Linked DNA regions of Prochlorococcus marinus XMU1408. The protein of the gene in region 2 interacts with the protein of the main gene of each other region in a pairwise test. Links are inferred from orthologs where the notes say so. Each region holds a gene or a part of one and is shown on either strand. Other genes may lie near its edges.

Region 1 (8,268 bases), on a different replicon or contig from region 2:
TACGGGTGGGGGCGTAAGTCCTCTAACCAAAGCTTGAAGGTACAGTCCACTTCCCCCAACAAGTAATATTATTTTTCGTTTTTTTAATTCTTTCTTAATTGAAGTACTTGCGATCAGTTGAAAATCATGGATATTGATTGGTTTTGAAGGTAAGCACAAATCAATCAAAAAATGATGAACTTGTTTTTGTTGTTCTAGAGTTGGTTTTGCAGTACCAATATTCATATCGATATATACCTGTCGAGAATCAACATTGTGAATTTCAGTATTGATTTTGTCAGCGATCTCAATTCCAAGTTCCGTTTTTCCACTTGCAGTTGGACCCATAAGAGCTATTACAAGAGGCTTATTGGGTTGCATAATTCGCTTTCAGAAGGTTTATTAGCAGTAATTGCATGACAATTAATTTTTTTGATTTGGTTTTGAAATTTTCCTAAGACTTTCTTTTATACCAATGTTAAATTGAAATTTCAGGAACGGTTTCGACTAATACTCGCATCAAATACAACCTTGCCTGTTTGCATTAATCCGAATGAGTAAAGATTCAAAAGTTCAAGCGGCATATGGTGCTGAGCAGATCCAAGTCCTGGAAGGCTTGGAACCTGTTAGGAAGCGCCCTGGGATGTATATAGGCTCAACAGGGTCTAAAGGGCTGCATCATCTTGTATATGAAGTTGTTGATAATGCTGTAGATGAGGCTCTTGCTGGCCACTGCGATCAAATTACCATCTTACTTTGCGAAGATGGCTCGGCATCTATTACGGATAATGGTCGAGGAATTCCAACAGATATTCATCCTCGCACTGGTAAAAGTGCGCTAGAGACAGTTTTAACTGTTTTGCATGCTGGTGGAAAATTCGGAAGTGGTGGTTATAAGGTTTCAGGAGGATTGCATGGAGTAGGAATTTCAGTAGTTAATGCTTTGAGTGAGTGGGTAGAAGTTACGGTTCGTCGACAAAAAAAAGTTCATTTCCAGAGATTCGAACGAGGAGCATCTATTGGAAACTTAAAATCTGAGGATCTTTCTAAAGCTGACCAAAATTTAACAGGTACTACCGTTTGTTTTAAACCTGATAATCAAATTTTTACTGATGGTATAACTTTTGAATACGGAATATTATCGTCAAGACTTAGAGAACTTGCTTATTTAAATGGAGGAGTTCGTATTGTTTTTCGTGATGAAAGAAATAAGTCAAAAGATTCTCAACAAAGTCCATATGAAGAGGTTTATTTTTATGAAGGGGGCATCAAAGAATACGTAGATTATATGACTAAAGAAAAAGACTCATTACATCCAGAGATCATTTACGTTAATTCAGAAAAAGATGGAGTACAAGTAGAAGCTGCAATGCAATGGTGCGTTGATGCTTATTCAGATAGCATTCTTGGATTTGCTAATAATATTCGCACCATAGATGGTGGGACTCATATTGAGGGATTAAAAACAGTATTGACTAGAACATTAAACTCATTTGCAAAGAAAAGAGGTAAAAGAAAAGAGGGGGATTCAAACTTGGCCGGTGAAAATATTCGAGAAGGCTTAACAGCAGTTTTATCTGTGAAAGTTCCTGATCCTGAATTTGAAGGGCAAACAAAAACTAAATTAGGCAATACTGAAGTAAGGGGAATTGTTGATAGTTTGGTAGGAGAGTCTCTAAGTCAATATTTAGAATTCAACCCAGGTGTGATTGACTTAATTTTAGAGAAAGCTATTCAAGCTTTTAACGCTGCTGAGGCTGCAAGAAGAGCCAGAGAGCTTGTTCGCAGAAAAAGTGTTTTAGAAAGTTCTACATTGCCAGGTAAATTGGCTGATTGCAGTTCAAGAGATCCTTCAGAATCAGAAATTTATATAGTTGAGGGAGATTCTGCTGGTGGCTCAGCGAAGCAAGGAAGAGATAGAAAGTTCCAAGCAATTTTACCTTTAAGAGGAAAAATTTTAAATATTGAAAAAACTGATGATGCGAAGATTTATAAAAATACTGAGATTCAATCTTTAATAACAGCACTTGGTTTAGGTATCAAAGGAGAAGATTTTGAAGTTAAGAATCTTAGATATCACAGAGTAGTGATAATGACTGATGCTGACGTTGATGGTGCTCATATTAGAACTTTACTTTTGACTTTCTTTTATAGATATCAAAAGGCTCTTGTAGAAGGTGGGTATATTTATATTGCTTGTCCTCCTCTCTATAAAGTTGAAAGAGGAAAGAATCATAAATATTGCTATAACGAATCAGATTTACAAAAAACTCTTGCAAGTTTTGGAGAAAAAGCTAACTATACAATTCAAAGATTTAAAGGGTTAGGAGAAATGATGCCAAAACAATTATGGGAAACTACTATGGATCCTAATACTCGAATGATGAAAAGAGTTGAAATAGAGGATGCTCTTGAAGCTGATCGAATATTTACAATTTTAATGGGTGATAAAGTTGCTCCTAGAAGAGAGTTTATTGAAACTCATAGTGTTGATCTTGATCTTGCAACTTTAGATATTTAATGAATTTAATTAGTACTTTTATTGTTTGGACCTGGCTTTTAGGGATTTCTTTGGTAGTTCCAACTACATTGCCTGCTGGAGGTGCTCAAAAATCAATCATTCAGCAAAGTGAAAACAACTTGGGATCGCCATTAATTTCTTTAAGAGAATTTAACTTACTTTCTTCAGCCTCTTATAATTCATCTATTTTAACAAGTGTCAAACCTGGAACCCCTGTAAATATTCTGAAAGTTTGGGATGGCAAAGAAAATGGTAAATGGTTATTAGTTAGTGTAATAACTCAAAATTTTTGTCAATTATTTTATAAGAGAGGATGGGTTAATATTTAGATTAATTGAAAATTTACTAGACATAATATTAGTGTCAATTGGTGCTATTTTAGGAGCTAATTTGAGGTTTTTAATTTATAGAAAACTTGAAAAAATACAATTAAAAAAAGATTTAATAATTTTATTAATTAATATTTTTTCTTCGTTTTTGCTTGGGTTGTTTTTCTCGATTTTACCAGATATTAGCTTTGCAACGGATTATTATCAATTTGGCTTATTTTTTTCAATCGGTTTTATTGGAAGCTTAAGCACTTTTTCTACGTTCATTTATGATCTCTTTGAGCTTTTTACACAATCCAAATTTAATAGATCATTCAATATATTTATTATTTCCCTGACCATGGGAATGGCTGGTTTGGTATTTGGATTATTATTAGGGAAACAATAAATGATTGAACTTTTAAAAAAAAATAGTTTCTTTTTGATTTCGATTGGTGCTGTGCCTTCTGCAATAATACGATGGCAAATAGATAATATTCTTATAGTAAATATAATTGGATGTTTCCTATTAGGGTTTATTAATTCATTACCTATTGCAAAGAGATATAAATTAATTTTTGGATTTGGATTTTGTGGATCTTTAACTACTTTTAGTGGATGGTCTTTAAAATTAGTTCAATTAATAAATCAAGGTTTTTATAAACTATTTTTTTTTAATTCAATATTAATTGTGATATTTGGACTATTTAGTGTTGCAATAGGACATTTTCTTGCCAAGAAAATAATAAATTAGTTGAGTAACCTTTCTATTTCTTGTTTAATTTCAATACTTTCTGGCTCTATTGAACTTTTAAATCTTGCTACAGCGTCTCCTTTTCTATCAATTAGAAATTTCTCAAAGTTCCACTCAACGTCACCAGCAGGACTGACTTTATTCAGTGTTGAAAATGGTTCTGTTGTATTACCTTTTGCATGAATTTTTTGGAAAAGTTGAAAACTTGCTCCAAAAGATACTGAACAGAATTCTTTTATTTCTTCTAATTCGCCTGGTTCTTGGTTCCCAAAGTCATTGCAAGGAAAGCCTAAAACACGGAAGCCTTGTGATTCATAAGTGTCTTGAAGATTTTGAAGAGCTTTGTATTGCTTAGTAAATCCGCACTTGCTGGCTACATTGACAATCAATAAGACCTTTCCTTTGAAATGATCAAGAGTTATTTTTTGATTTTCGAAAGTGAAGACTTCAACTTTGCTGATATTTACGGACATGGATATGGGGGGGTAACAAAAATGGATGTTAGTCATAAAATAATAAAGGCTTGCTGCTCCGAAAATGGAAGAAAAATTAGGGGCATCTAGTGATACTCAATCTTTAGCAAATGGCAGTTTAGTTGCTGAGGCAGTTGCTCAGCAATTAGAAGCAATGCTTTCTGCAGGGAATTATGACGGTGTTAAATCACTGCTCACCCCTGTTCAGCCAGTCGATATAGCTCAAGCTATTGGTACTTTGCCTATGATTTTGCAAGCTTTAGCGTTTAGGCTGCTAAATAAAAATGAAGCGATTGAGGTTTATGAATATTTAGATCCATTAGTTCAACAAAATCTTTTAGATCGCCTTAGATCAAATGAAGTACTCGACTTGGTGGAGGAGATGTCTCCTGATGATCGTGTCCGTCTTTTTGATGAGTTGCCTGCAAAAGTAGTTAGGCGTTTGCTTTCAGAACTAAGTCCTGAAGAAAGACGCGTAACTGCTCAACTGTTGGGGTATGAATCTGAAACAGCTGGCAGATTGATGACCACGGAATTTATAGATCTTAAAGAATTTCTTAGCGTCTCTCAAGCATTGAAATTAGTCCGACAAAGAGCCAAGTTTTCCGAAACTATTTATAGCCTTTATGTAACTGATAAAGAAAGGCATCTAACCGGAATTTTGTCTTTGAGGGACTTAGTGGTGGCTGATCCTGAATCTCTAATTGGAGAGGTTATGACAAGAGAGGTTGTAAATGTCCGAACAGATACTGATCAAGAAGAGGTTGCAAGAGCAATTCAAAGATATGATTTTTTAGCTCTACCAGTAGTCGACCTTGAAAAAAGACTAGTGGGTATTGTTACTGTGGATGATGTTATAGATGTTATTGAGCAAGAGGCTACAAGGGATATTTATGCAGCTGGTGCAGTTCAAGCAGGAGACGAGGATGATTATTTTCAAAGTAATTTATTTGTCGTAGCTAGACGTCGCATTGTATGGCTTGCTGTTTTGGTTTTGGCTAATGGATTAACAACTCAAGTGATCGCAAGGAATGATGAGGTTCTAAAACAAGTAGTTTTGTTGGCTGCTTTTATCCCATTACTTATTGGTGCAGGGGGTAATGTCGGGGCACAAAGCTCAACGGTTGTTATTCGAGGTTTGAGTACTCAACGAATACAACGACTTGGCCTATTCAGAGCAATTGCGCGTGAAGCATTAGCAGGATGTTTGCTAGGTATTTTGATGGCTGTATTTGTTGTACCTTTTGCTTGGTGGCAAGGTGAGGGACCTTTGGTTGCAACAGCTGTGGGTATAAGTTTGATGTCTATTACAACCTTGGCTGCAACTGCTGGAGCCTCATTACCATTGCTTTTTGATCGCATGGGATTAGACCCTGCGTTAATGTCAGCTCCTTTTATAACTACAGCTACTGATGTTGCAGGAGTATTGATTTATTTGAAAACAGCTTCTTGGCTCCTCGGAAGTCTGGCGTAGAAGCCGAATGAGTGTTTTTACTCAAAGTGAGGAAAGCCGAGCTCTACTTAATTGATCTTTACAATTCTTAGTAGTAAGCTTTACAAAACTCAACAAACTTATGACAACGGCAGTAGAGGTTCCTCAGATCAGTAATTCATCTGCTGTAAATACTGCTAGGTCACTATCGGATATTGACTTAGTTCGTTCCTATTTGAGAGATATTGGAAGAGTACCTTTGTTGTCTCATGAGCAAGAGATAACTCTAGGTAGACAGGTGCAAGATTTAATGATTCTAGAGTCTATTGAATCTCAACTTCAAAGTGATCTTGGAGAAAAGCCGGATATTGATTTATTTGCTGAAAAAGCTGGAATATCAGTAAATCAATTGAGAAAAAAGTTGAAAAGCGGAAGGAGAGCAAAAGAACGAATGGTTGCTGCAAACCTTCGATTGGTTGTAAGTGTTGCTAAGAAATATACAAAAAGGAATATGGAATTATTAGATCTAATACAAGAAGGAACTATTGGTTTAGTTCGAGGAGTTGAAAAATTTGATCCAACTCGCGGATATAAATTCTCAACTTATGCATACTGGTGGATTCGCCAGGGAATTACTCGCGCTATTGCCGAAAAAAGTAGATCCATAAGACTTCCTATCCACATCACAGAAATGCTAAATAAATTAAAAAAAGGTCAGAGAGAACTTAGTCAAGAACTTTCCAGAACTCCAACTATAAAAGAGTTGTCTGATTATGTTGATATGCCTGAAGAAGATGTTAAAGATTTAATGAGTAGAGCTGGACAGCCAGTTAGCTTGGAAACAAAAATTGGTGATGGTGAAGATACTATTCTGTTAGATTTACTTTCTAATGAAATTGATATGCCCTCTGAGCAAATAGAGAGTGATTGTATGAAAGGCGATTTGGAGACTTTGCTTGAGCAATTACCTGAACTGCAAAATCGTGTTTTGAGAATGCGTTATGGCATGGATGGTGATGATCCAATGAGCCTTACAGGTATTGGTAGAGTTCTTGGTATTAGCAGAGATAGAGTAAGAAATTTAGAAAGGGATGGATTGAGAGGTCTTAGAAAAGCAGGTGAATCAGTCGTGGCCTATATGGCATCTTGAATAATTTTTTTTATAATCGGATTAACTTTTTCAGGCATTTCATCGTGAGGACAATGACCAGCGTTTGGAATTATTTTTAAACTTTTTACGCATTCAAAAGAATCAAACCATTTTTTTGCCTCTAGTACAGGCTCCCATGGATCTTTTTCTCCCCATATTAAATGAACGGGTTTGCTTAAATCTTTCAGTAAATCTGGGGCGAGATAATCATCAAATAAATTAATAAACCCTCGAAAAGCTTCTGGTGCTCCTAACCTTTGAGTTGGTTTAAAAAGTATATCTATCAATTCTTCATCAATATTTCCACCACTTGGATAAGCTACTTCTAAAATTTTACTAATAAAATTTGGATTAGCTGCATTTTTGAAAAGGTTTGAGCTTAAAAATCTTTGTCTTACTAATGTTTTTATGACTGGTCTTAGAAAGCGCATTAATAAGGATTGCTCGACTAATCTTTTATCATCCATTGTTCTCTGAGCGCAATCAATTAATATTATCCCTAAGCATTTTTTCGATAATTTTTTTGATGTATTTAATGCAATAACTCCGCCAATCGAATTTCCTATTAATAAGACAGGTCTTTTAACTATTTCGTTACAGAAATCAAAAACTTGTTGACTCCAATTATCGAAACAGTAATTAAAATTTTTAGACGTTTTTTTCTCATACAATAGCTGTGAATCTGGTTGACTGCTGTCTCCAAATCCTATTAAATCTAATGCATAGCATGGTGCTATGGAGCTCAAATTTTTTTGATTGAATCTCCAATGATCTTTGCATGCTCCAAAACCATGAATTAAAACGATTGCTATGTCGGTATTATTTTTTTCCTCCTCAACTTGCCATGCAATTTGATAATTCTCCCAATTCCAGAATTGCTTCATAATTTTATAGAAGAACATAAATTATTTTTATTTAAAGGCATATCTTTGGTAAAGTAAATTATTTTTATTTATATTATTATATTAAATAGTTCTTTAAAAAGTTTTAATTTGTATAGATAAAAATCATGATATTATTTAATAAATTTTTTCTAAAAATATTGATTAATTTTGATGGATATAATTGATTTTTCTCAAGATATCCAAAAGATACTTCTTTTATGGTTTAGTGAAAATGGAAGACATTGGATACCTTGGAAATTAAAGAAAGATGGTTCCATTCCAAATCAGGGCGAAAGGCTACCGCCGTATGAAATTTGGATTGCAGAGGTAATGCTTCAGCAAACTCAGTTGAAGGTGGTCATTCCTTACTGGGAAAAATGGATGGAGACTTTCCCTTATTTGAGTCATCTTGCAGAGGCTGATTTACAGAATGTCCTTTTGATATGGCAGGGTCTAGGCTATTACTCTCGTGCAAAACGAATACATCAATCTTCAAAAATTTTACTTGAATATATTGGGAAAAATAGAGTTTATGACCCATACTCTTGGCCTATTGGAATAGATGAATGGATGGCTCTTCCAGGGATTGGTAGAAGTACTGCAGGCAGTATTATTTCATCTGCTTTTGATTTACCTGCTCCAATATTAGATGGAAATGTAAAAAGAATTTTTTCTAGGTTGTTAGCAAGTGAACAAACATCCAGAAAATATGAGAAAAAATTATGGGAACTTAGCGCTGTGTTGCTTTCAGTTGATCGTCCTAGGGA
Region 2 (8,452 bases):
TCGGGATCAACTGTTCTGGTACCTGGGACCAATGCGATTTCATCGATTCCGTATGCTCTTCGAACAGTTTTGGTGCGTCCTAGTTGAAAATTCACACCTAAATTATATAAGTTCTCGTCAAACTACCAACTGAAGTGCCAAATTGAGCAAATGTTGGGAATAGATAATCAAGATTTTGCTTATTTTTTCTGTTTGAGTAGATGTTTTAGGCAAGCTCGCCAGAAAATTTATTTCATGATTTTGTTATTGGTGATTTGATTAGAGGTGATTTACTTTCAGATATATGGTTATTTTCTTTAAAAGGTTTCTTAATGCTCAGATGTTCATATAATTGGTAAAACACTTATACATGGCTGATCCATTGGGACCTAATAGCACTGGTCCCGGGGAATCCGTTGAACGGATCATCCAGACTGATTTAAGAAACGAAATGTCGCGTTCCTACTTGGAATACGCGATGAGTGTGATTGTTGGCAGGGCTTTACCTGATTCAAGAGATGGACTTAAGCCAGTTCATCGAAGAATTCTCTACGCTATGTATGAACTAGGTCTAACTAGTGATAGGCCATACAGGAAATGCGCGCGTGTCGTTGGAGAGGTTTTAGGAAAGTATCATCCGCATGGTGATACTGCTGTCTATGACGCGTTAGTCAGGATGGCTCAGGACTTTTCAATGCAAATGCCTCTTATTGATGGGCATGGGAATTTTGGATCTGTTGATAACGATCCACCTGCGGCTATGAGATATACCGAATCCAGATTGCAATCTTTAACGACTGATAGCTTGCTTGAAGATATTGAATCAGAAACAGTTGATTTTGCAGATAACTTTGATGGATCTCAGCAGGAACCGACTGTATTGCCGGCAAGAATTCCTCAACTGTTATTAAATGGTTCTTCTGGAATAGCCGTAGGTATGGCAACTAACATACCTCCTCACAACTTGGTTGAATTGATTGATGGATTGATGGCTTTAATTTCCAATCCTGACTTAGAAGAAAAAGAGCTTATGAATATAATTAAAGGTCCTGACTTTCCTACGGGTGGTCAGATACTTGGTCGAAGCGGAATTAAGGAAACATATCTTTCGGGTAGAGGTTCAATAACAATGCGAGGAGTTGCTGAAATAGAAACTGTTGAAAATCCAGGCAGGCCAGATAGAGATGCTGTGATAATTACTGAACTTCCATATCAAACAAATAAAGCAGCATTAATAGAACGAATAGCTGATATGGTCAACGATAAGAAACTTGAAGGCATTGCAGATATAAGAGATGAAAGTGATAGAGATGGAATGAGAATTGTTGTTGAATTAAGAAGAGATTCATATCCTCAAGTTGTACTAAATAACTTATTTAAGCTCACTCCTTTGCAGACAAATTTTAGTGCAAACATGCTTTCATTAGTTAATGGTGAGCCGGTTATATTGTCACTTAGAAAGATGTTGCAGGTGTTTTTAGATTTTAGAGTAGAAACTATTGAAAAAAGAACAAAATACCTATTGAAGAAGGCAGAAAATAGAGATCATATATTATTAGGATTGCTATTGGCTTTAGATCAATTAGATGAAATAATTAATCTTATTAGGTCAGCATCTGATTCTGCAACTGCTAAAAAGAAATTACAAGAACTTCATGGCCTAACTGATATTCAGTCTGATGCCATTTTGCAGATGCAGTTAAGACGACTTACCGCTTTGGAGGCCGATAAAATAAGACTTGAACATGAGGACTTAGTGAAGAGAATAATAGATTTAAAAGATATTTTAAATAGAAAAGAGAGAGTCTTTGAAATAACAAAACTAGAATTAAATGAACTAAAAGAAAAATATAATTCTCCAAGAAGAACCAAAATTCTTGATCTAGGAGGAGGCCTTGAGGATATCGATTTGATTGCGAATGAAAGATCAGTGGTTTTGCTAACTGAGACTGGATATTTAAAAAGGATGCCTGTTAATGAATTTGAAGCAACAAGTCGAGGAACAAGGGGTAAAGCAGGAACCCGAAGCCAAGGAGAGGAAGAGGTGAAAAAATTTATTAGTTGCAATGATCATGACAGCCTTCTTCTCTTTAGCGATAGAGGTGTTGCATACGCTATTCCCGCTTATAGAGTCCCTCAATGTAGTAGGACTGCTAAAGGGACTCCTATTGTTCAATTACTTCCAATTCCAAGAGAAGAGGCAATTACTTCATTGCTCTCTGTGAGTTCTTTTGATGATGAAAACTATTTATTAATGCTTACAAGGGGTGGTTTTATTAAAAGAACACCTCTTTCCGCTTTTAGCAAAATCAGAGCAAACGGATTAATTGCAATAGGTCTAGAGGATGGAGATGCTTTAACCTGGGTACGTTTAGCCGAATCAGACGATAGTGTTTTGATTGGTTCCAAAAATGGAATGACGATCCATTTTAGATTAAATGATTCAGAATTACGATCTTTAGGTAGGACAGCAAGAGGGGTTAGATCAATGAATTTGAAGGACGGCGATTCTCTTGTAAGTATGGATGTTTTATCTACTGAGTTGGCTGATCATGTTGATAAAAGTGAAGAACAGTCACCTGAGGATGATTCGTCAGTATTAGAAGGCCCTTGGGTACTTGTTGCATCAGCAAGTGGACTAGGTAAAAGAGTGCCCGTTACACAATTTCGCTTGCAAAAGAGAGCAGGCATGGGATTAAGAGCAATAAAATTCAGAAAAGTTGGTGATGAACTTGTGGGTTTAAGAGTTTTAGGTAAAGGAGCTGAATTATTATTAGTTAGCGAAAAAGGAGTAATTGTTAGAACTAGCGCGGATAAAATATCACAACAATCAAGAGCGGCAACAGGGGTAAGAATTCAGAAGTTAGACGATGGAGACAAATTATCGGAGGTTGTTTTAGTCCCTCCTGAACAAATTATCGATGATGAGGAAAAAGAATCATCCTCAATTAATCAATCAATAAATACTGATTCAATTTCAAAAAATTGAAATCATTTAATTGTGCTGATGTTTTAGTTATGGGGGCAGGACCTGCTGCTCTATGTATTACTTCAGAGTTGGTTCGACAAGGATTGGATGTTCAGGCAATTGCTTCTAAGTCTCCTTTAGAGCCTTGGCCTAACACATATGGTATCTGGGCCTCTGAACTTGAGTCTTTAAATATGGAGGAATTATTAAAATACAGATGGAATGATACTGTGAGTTTTTTTGGAGATGGATTAAGTAATCAGGGGAATACTTGCACAAATCATTATTTAGATTATGGACTTTTAAATTTAAATAATTTTCAGGAAGCTCTTCTTGAAAGATGCAATGGACTTTCGTGGCAGGTTGAAACGGTGGAGAATATAACTTTTAGCGAAAAAGAAACAGTTGTTATATGCTCGTCTGGAAAAAAATATTTCGCCAGGCTAGTAATTGACGCGAGTGGTCATAAATCTCCTTTTATTAGACGGCCTGAGCATAATGAAATTGCGAAGCAGGCGGCATATGGAGTTGTTGGAAAATTTAGTTCTGCCCCAGTTGAAAAGAATCGTTTTGTTTTAATGGATTTCAGACCCGACCATTTAAATCCAAAACAATTAAAAGAGCCACCTTCTTTTCTTTATGCCATGGACTTGGGAGATGGAAGTTATTTTGTTGAAGAGACATCCTTGGCTTGTGCACCTCCAGTTTCATTTGAATTATTAAAAGCAAGATTAAATTCTCGACTTTCGAGCAAAGGAATTCAAATTGAGGAAATAATCCATGAAGAACATTGCCTCTTTCCTATGAATTTGCCATTGCCTTATAGAGATCAACCTCTTTTGGCTTTTGGTGGTTCAGCTAGTATGGTTCACCCTGCCTCGGGATATCTTGTCGGATCCCTTTTAAGACGAGCACCTTCATTAGCAAAAGAGATTGCAAGAGTTATAAAAAAAGATCCTCATATGCCTACTTCTCTGATAGCCAGAAGAGGATGGCAGACGCTCTGGACTCCTGAATTAGTTCAAAGACATCGTCTTTATCAGTTTGGGCTTCAAAGACTAATGAGTTTTAATGAATCCCTTTTAAGATCTTTTTTTGATACTTTTTTTAAATTACCAAGAAAAGATTGGTATGGATATCTAACTAATACACTTCCTTTGCCAAGACTTTTTATTGTTATGCTCAGACTATTTTCTATTGCTCCATTAAAAGTCAGATTAGGAATGCTTGGCTTAATAATAAAAAAGAAAGATAAAATTTAGATTTTCTTTTTCCAATCAATTGGAGAAATTAATGGGAATATACAATCTTCTCTTTCTACGGTTTTGAGAAAATTAGGCTCAATAATTTTATTATTTTTAATTGCATTAATTAACATCCAAAATCTTTTAATATGTAAATTTATTCTTTCTCGGGCGAGACCAGTCGTAGTACCAGCTTTTAGAATGAAACTCCAATCTGAGGATTGACATAATAAAAGTTCTCTTGCAGCTTGCTTAATGATTTTGATATTTGATTCTTTTTGTATACCTTTTGAACAAATATTAACCATCTCTCTTCCCGCTTTACTCCACTCATGAACAATCCAAGCATTAGAATCATTCAACCAATAATTATGAAAGCCACCTTGCCCCCAGCTTGATGGAGAAGGATTGCATAATTGGAGTTGATTGTTTATTTGAAGAGATTCTTTTAGCGTAATTAAATTAATACCTTCTTTTTTTGATTTAATAAATAATTGCGAGAGAAACTGCGGCCCTTCAAACCACCAATGACCAAAAAGTTCTGCATCAAAGGGAGCTATTAATAATGGTTCTATGATCATGGATTTTTCTAGTTTAATAAGTTGTCTTTTTCGATCCTTTAAATAATTCTCGGCATCTTTCTCAACCATTGCTTGAGCTGCTATTGGGTCATATTGTTGTTTCTTTTCTAAAGATGTGTTTTTAGATGAAATTTTAAATAATTTAATGCCTAGAGGTCTTTTCTCATTAATTCCTATTTTTTTTAGGTTTTCGATTGATAAATCCCACCCTAAATCTCTATGGAATTCTCTGTAGTTTGGATTTCCTGGATATCCATCTCTAGCAGACCAGACTGGAAGCGTTGATTCACTATCTCTACCAAAAAAAGCTACACCTTTACTAGTGCAAATAGGGGCATATAAACCATATCTTGGCCTTGGATATGCATTCAACAATCCATGTCCATCAAGAACAGCATATCTAAGGCCTGCTTCAGCCATTAATTCATCTAAACCCTCGTAATAGGCACATTCAGGCAACCAAATACCCAATGGCGGATTTTTGAAAAGTCGCTTATGCTCCCTCACGGCAGTTTTCAATTGTCCCCGCACAGCCTCAGGGTTTTCTCTTAAAAGAGGAAGATATCCGTGAGTGGCTGCACAAGTAAGAATGTCAATAACTTCTGAGATCTGTAATTTTTCAAATCTCCCAATTAAATCTCCCTGACAGCTATTCCAGCTCGCTAATTGGTCTTTAAAGTGATTTTTTAGATGAAGAGCGGCTTTTTTATTATCTGTGTTTAATGATTCGAGTACTTCTAACCTTATATTTACCCATTCTTTGAAACGATTTTTTAAAACTTCATCTTCCAATAAGGAAAGTAAAGTAGGCGAGAGACCTATTGTGATTTTTGGAAATTGTTCTTTTGAATTGTAGGCTTCTTCTAATGTTCTTAAAAGAGGAAGATAGCATTCTACAAGAGCTTGAAAGAACCAATCCTCCTCAAGTGAGCCAGGTTCTTCTGATCTCACGAAAGGTAGATGGGCATGCAGGACTATGGCGAGATTGCCTTTAGCCATTGAAATTTCCAGATTGTTGGATTTGATTCTTAGATACTTATACTCTTTAACCGCATAAGAATAGATGAATCTTAAGTTATCATATAAATCTAGTAAAAATAGATACTAAAAAATAATTAATTTATATATTTATTATTTAAGTTTTAAATTTTGGAATAGATATTAAATCTTATATTTCTAATAGTTAAAATGTAGAATATATAAAATTCAAACAAAATAGTTAGAAACTTAATATTTTTTCTAGTAAATAGAATTATTTATACTATAATTTAATTAATTAATTCAGATCTTAAAAGGTCTAATTATTTTTATATATTTATTCTATGGCCAAAGACCCGGGCCGAGTTTTGATTTTCGACACCACATTAAGGGATGGAGAACAATCCCCTGGTGCTAGCTTAAATTTAGAAGAAAAGTTAGCCATAGCTCAACAATTAGCAAGATTAGGCGTAGATGTGATTGAGGCAGGATTCCCTTTCGCCAGTGCAGGTGATTTTGCCGCAGTTCAGAAAATTGCTGAGCAAGTTGGTGGTGAGGAAGGTCCAATTATTTGTGGACTTTCTAGGGCCTCTAAATCTGATATCAAGGCTTGTGCGGATGCAATTGCTCCAGCCCCTAAAAAAAGGATCCATACCTTCATTGCAACAAGTGATATTCACCTTGAACATAAATTAAGAAAATCTAGAAAAGAAGTTCTTGAAATTGTCCCAGACATGGTTAGCTATGCAAAAAGTTTTGTAGATGATGTCGAATTCTCTTGCGAAGATGCAGCTAGAAGTGATTTGGACTTTTTGTATGAAGTAATCGAATTAGCTATCTCTTCAGGGGCTAATACTATAAATATTCCAGATACAGTTGGTTATACCACCCCTTCTGAATTTGGAGATCTGATATCAAGTATCAATATAAATGTTCCGAATATTAATGAAGCGGTTATTTCAGTGCATGGGCATAACGACTTAGGACTTGCCGTCGCAAATTTCCTTGAAGCTGTAAAGAATGGTGCTAGGCAACTTGAATGCACTATTAACGGAATTGGGGAAAGAGCCGGTAATGCTGCATTAGAAGAATTGATTATGGCTCTTCATGTTAGAAGGTCATACTTTAATCCTTTCTTTGGACGAGAAGCTGAATGCCCAACACCTTTAACAGCAGTTAGAACGGAAGAGATAACAAAGTCTTCTCGATTGGTTTCAAATTTAACTGGTATGGTCGTTCAGCCAAATAAAGCAATTGTTGGGGCAAATGCTTTTGCTCATGAATCTGGAATCCATCAAGATGGGGTATTAAAAAATAGGCTTACTTATGAAATTATCGATGCAAAAACAGTTGGTTTGACTGACAACAAAATTTCTTTAGGTAAATTGAGCGGTAGAAGTGCAGTTCGGGCTAGGCTAGAGGACCTTGGATATGATTTGAATAGAGAAGATCTTAATGATGCTTTCGCTAGATTTAAGGATTTAGCTGATAGAAAAAGAGAAATAACAGATAGAGATTTAGAGGCAATTGTTAGTGAACAAGTTCAACTCCCAGAAGCTCTATTTCAACTGAAATTGGTTCAAGTAAGTTGTGGTACATCTTTAAAACCCACGGCTACAGTAACTGTAATTGGCGAAGAAGGAGAGGAAAAAACTTCTGTATCTACTGGTACAGGGCCTGTTGATGCAGTAGTAAGAGCTTTAGACTCTCTTACTGAAGAACCAAATGAGTTGATTGAATTCTCTGTAAAGTCAGTTACGGAAGGGATAGATGCTTTAGGAGAAGTAACTATTCGAATTAGAAGGGATGGAAATCTTTTTTCAGGTCATTCCGCTGATACTGATGTTGTAGTTGCAGCTGCACAAGCTTACATTAATGCTCTTAATAGATTGGTCGCTGCTAAGGGAAGAAAATCTATTCATCCACAACATGACTTGGCGCAAATAGAAAGAAAAGGAGTTTGATAAAAAAATTTATTTTTTACAGTTCCTTCGAATAGATGATTTGTTTTCAGTAAATTTTTTGAGAAAAATCGCCTTAAGGTTTAAAAGAATGTTTAATATATGTTGTGACGATTTGAAAGGCGCACATAAATGGCTTTAAGAAGAACCATCTATCGACTTACTGGGCTTGATGGTGCACCTCATCATGTCCTAGACGCTCCTTATGAAAGTATTGATGCTGCACTTCGAGCCGCAAATTCATGGTGCGATGGCCAAGGGTTGAGATGCACAATTAAAGATCGAGGTATTGGTGTTCAAGTGCTTGCAGGGAACGGCACATGGAGAACAGTTTGTTATCCATCTAATTGTTTGCAAACTGCTCTTATTTAAAATAAATTATTAGTCTTACTCTTATGATTTTATTTAAGACAATATTTTTTTATAAATGAGTTCAGGAATGCGCGGATACTGGACGCTTACATGGTTTGGTTTGATTTCAAATACAATCGCAATTCCTTTTATTGCTTATGTTGTTGGATCAGGTCCTCCTCTTCAAGTTGCTAATATAACCCTTGCTATTAGTCTTGCTTGGCCAGCTGCAATAACTGGGATAGTTGCATCAGCAGGTTTATTCGCTCAAAGAGGATGGGGAGTGATTTTATCAATAGTAGCTTTGTCAATGACTCTTTCAGGTACTCTGCCATATGGAATAATCAGATTAATAAGAGTAAAAGATTATTTTGGTATTAGCGGCTTATC

The links.
Region 1: the proteins of gyrA (region 2) and gyrB interact in binary tests that used the Escherichia coli proteins (3 or more experiments, as listed by UniProt). The link is inferred for Prochlorococcus marinus XMU1408 from one-to-one orthologs.

What each region holds. Positions count from the first base shown.
Region 1 is NZ_QJUE01000006.1:99,708-107,975, reverse strand. Bases 33-3,016 are described here. They hold gyrB (DNA topoisomerase (ATP-hydrolyzing) subunit B), read left to right. Parts: upstream 33-532; coding sequence 533-2,500; downstream 2,501-3,016. Other genes in these bases: DNJ73_RS09055 (fluoride efflux transporter FluC), read left to right, coding at 2,861-3,016; DNJ73_RS09060 (SH3 domain-containing protein), read left to right, coding at 2,500-2,829; miaA (tRNA (adenosine(37)-N6)-dimethylallyltransferase MiaA), read right to left, coding at 33-360. Also shown: more of miaA, read right to left, coding at 1-32; more of DNJ73_RS09055, read left to right, coding at 3,017-3,217; DNJ73_RS09050 (fluoride efflux transporter FluC), read left to right, coding at 3,218-3,562; DNJ73_RS09045 (glutathione peroxidase), read right to left, coding at 3,559-4,035; mgtE (magnesium transporter), read left to right, coding at 4,100-5,509; DNJ73_RS09035 (RpoD/SigA family RNA polymerase sigma factor), read left to right, coding at 5,610-6,617; DNJ73_RS09030 (alpha/beta fold hydrolase), read right to left, coding at 6,602-7,501; DNJ73_RS09025 (A/G-specific adenine glycosylase), read left to right, coding at 7,673-8,268. UniProt on the Escherichia coli protein: DNA gyrase negatively supercoils closed circular double-stranded DNA in an ATP-dependent manner to maintain chromosomes in an underwound state.
Region 2 is NZ_QJUE01000004.1:76,209-84,660, reverse strand. The notes cover bases 1-3,168. They hold gyrA (DNA gyrase subunit A), read left to right. Parts: upstream 1-349; coding sequence 350-2,968; downstream 2,969-3,168. Other genes in these bases: crtL (lycopene beta cyclase), read left to right, coding at 2,965-3,168; DNJ73_RS06255 (GuaB3 family IMP dehydrogenase-related protein), read right to left, coding at 1-95. Also shown: more of crtL, read left to right, coding at 3,169-4,209; DNJ73_RS06240 (glycoside hydrolase family 57 protein), read right to left, coding at 4,206-5,771; DNJ73_RS06235 (2-isopropylmalate synthase), read left to right, coding at 6,095-7,714; DNJ73_RS06230 (hypothetical protein), read left to right, coding at 7,844-8,083; DNJ73_RS06225 (hypothetical protein), read left to right, coding at 8,139-8,452. UniProt on the Escherichia coli protein: A type II topoisomerase that negatively supercoils closed circular double-stranded (ds) DNA in an ATP-dependent manner to maintain chromosomes in an underwound state.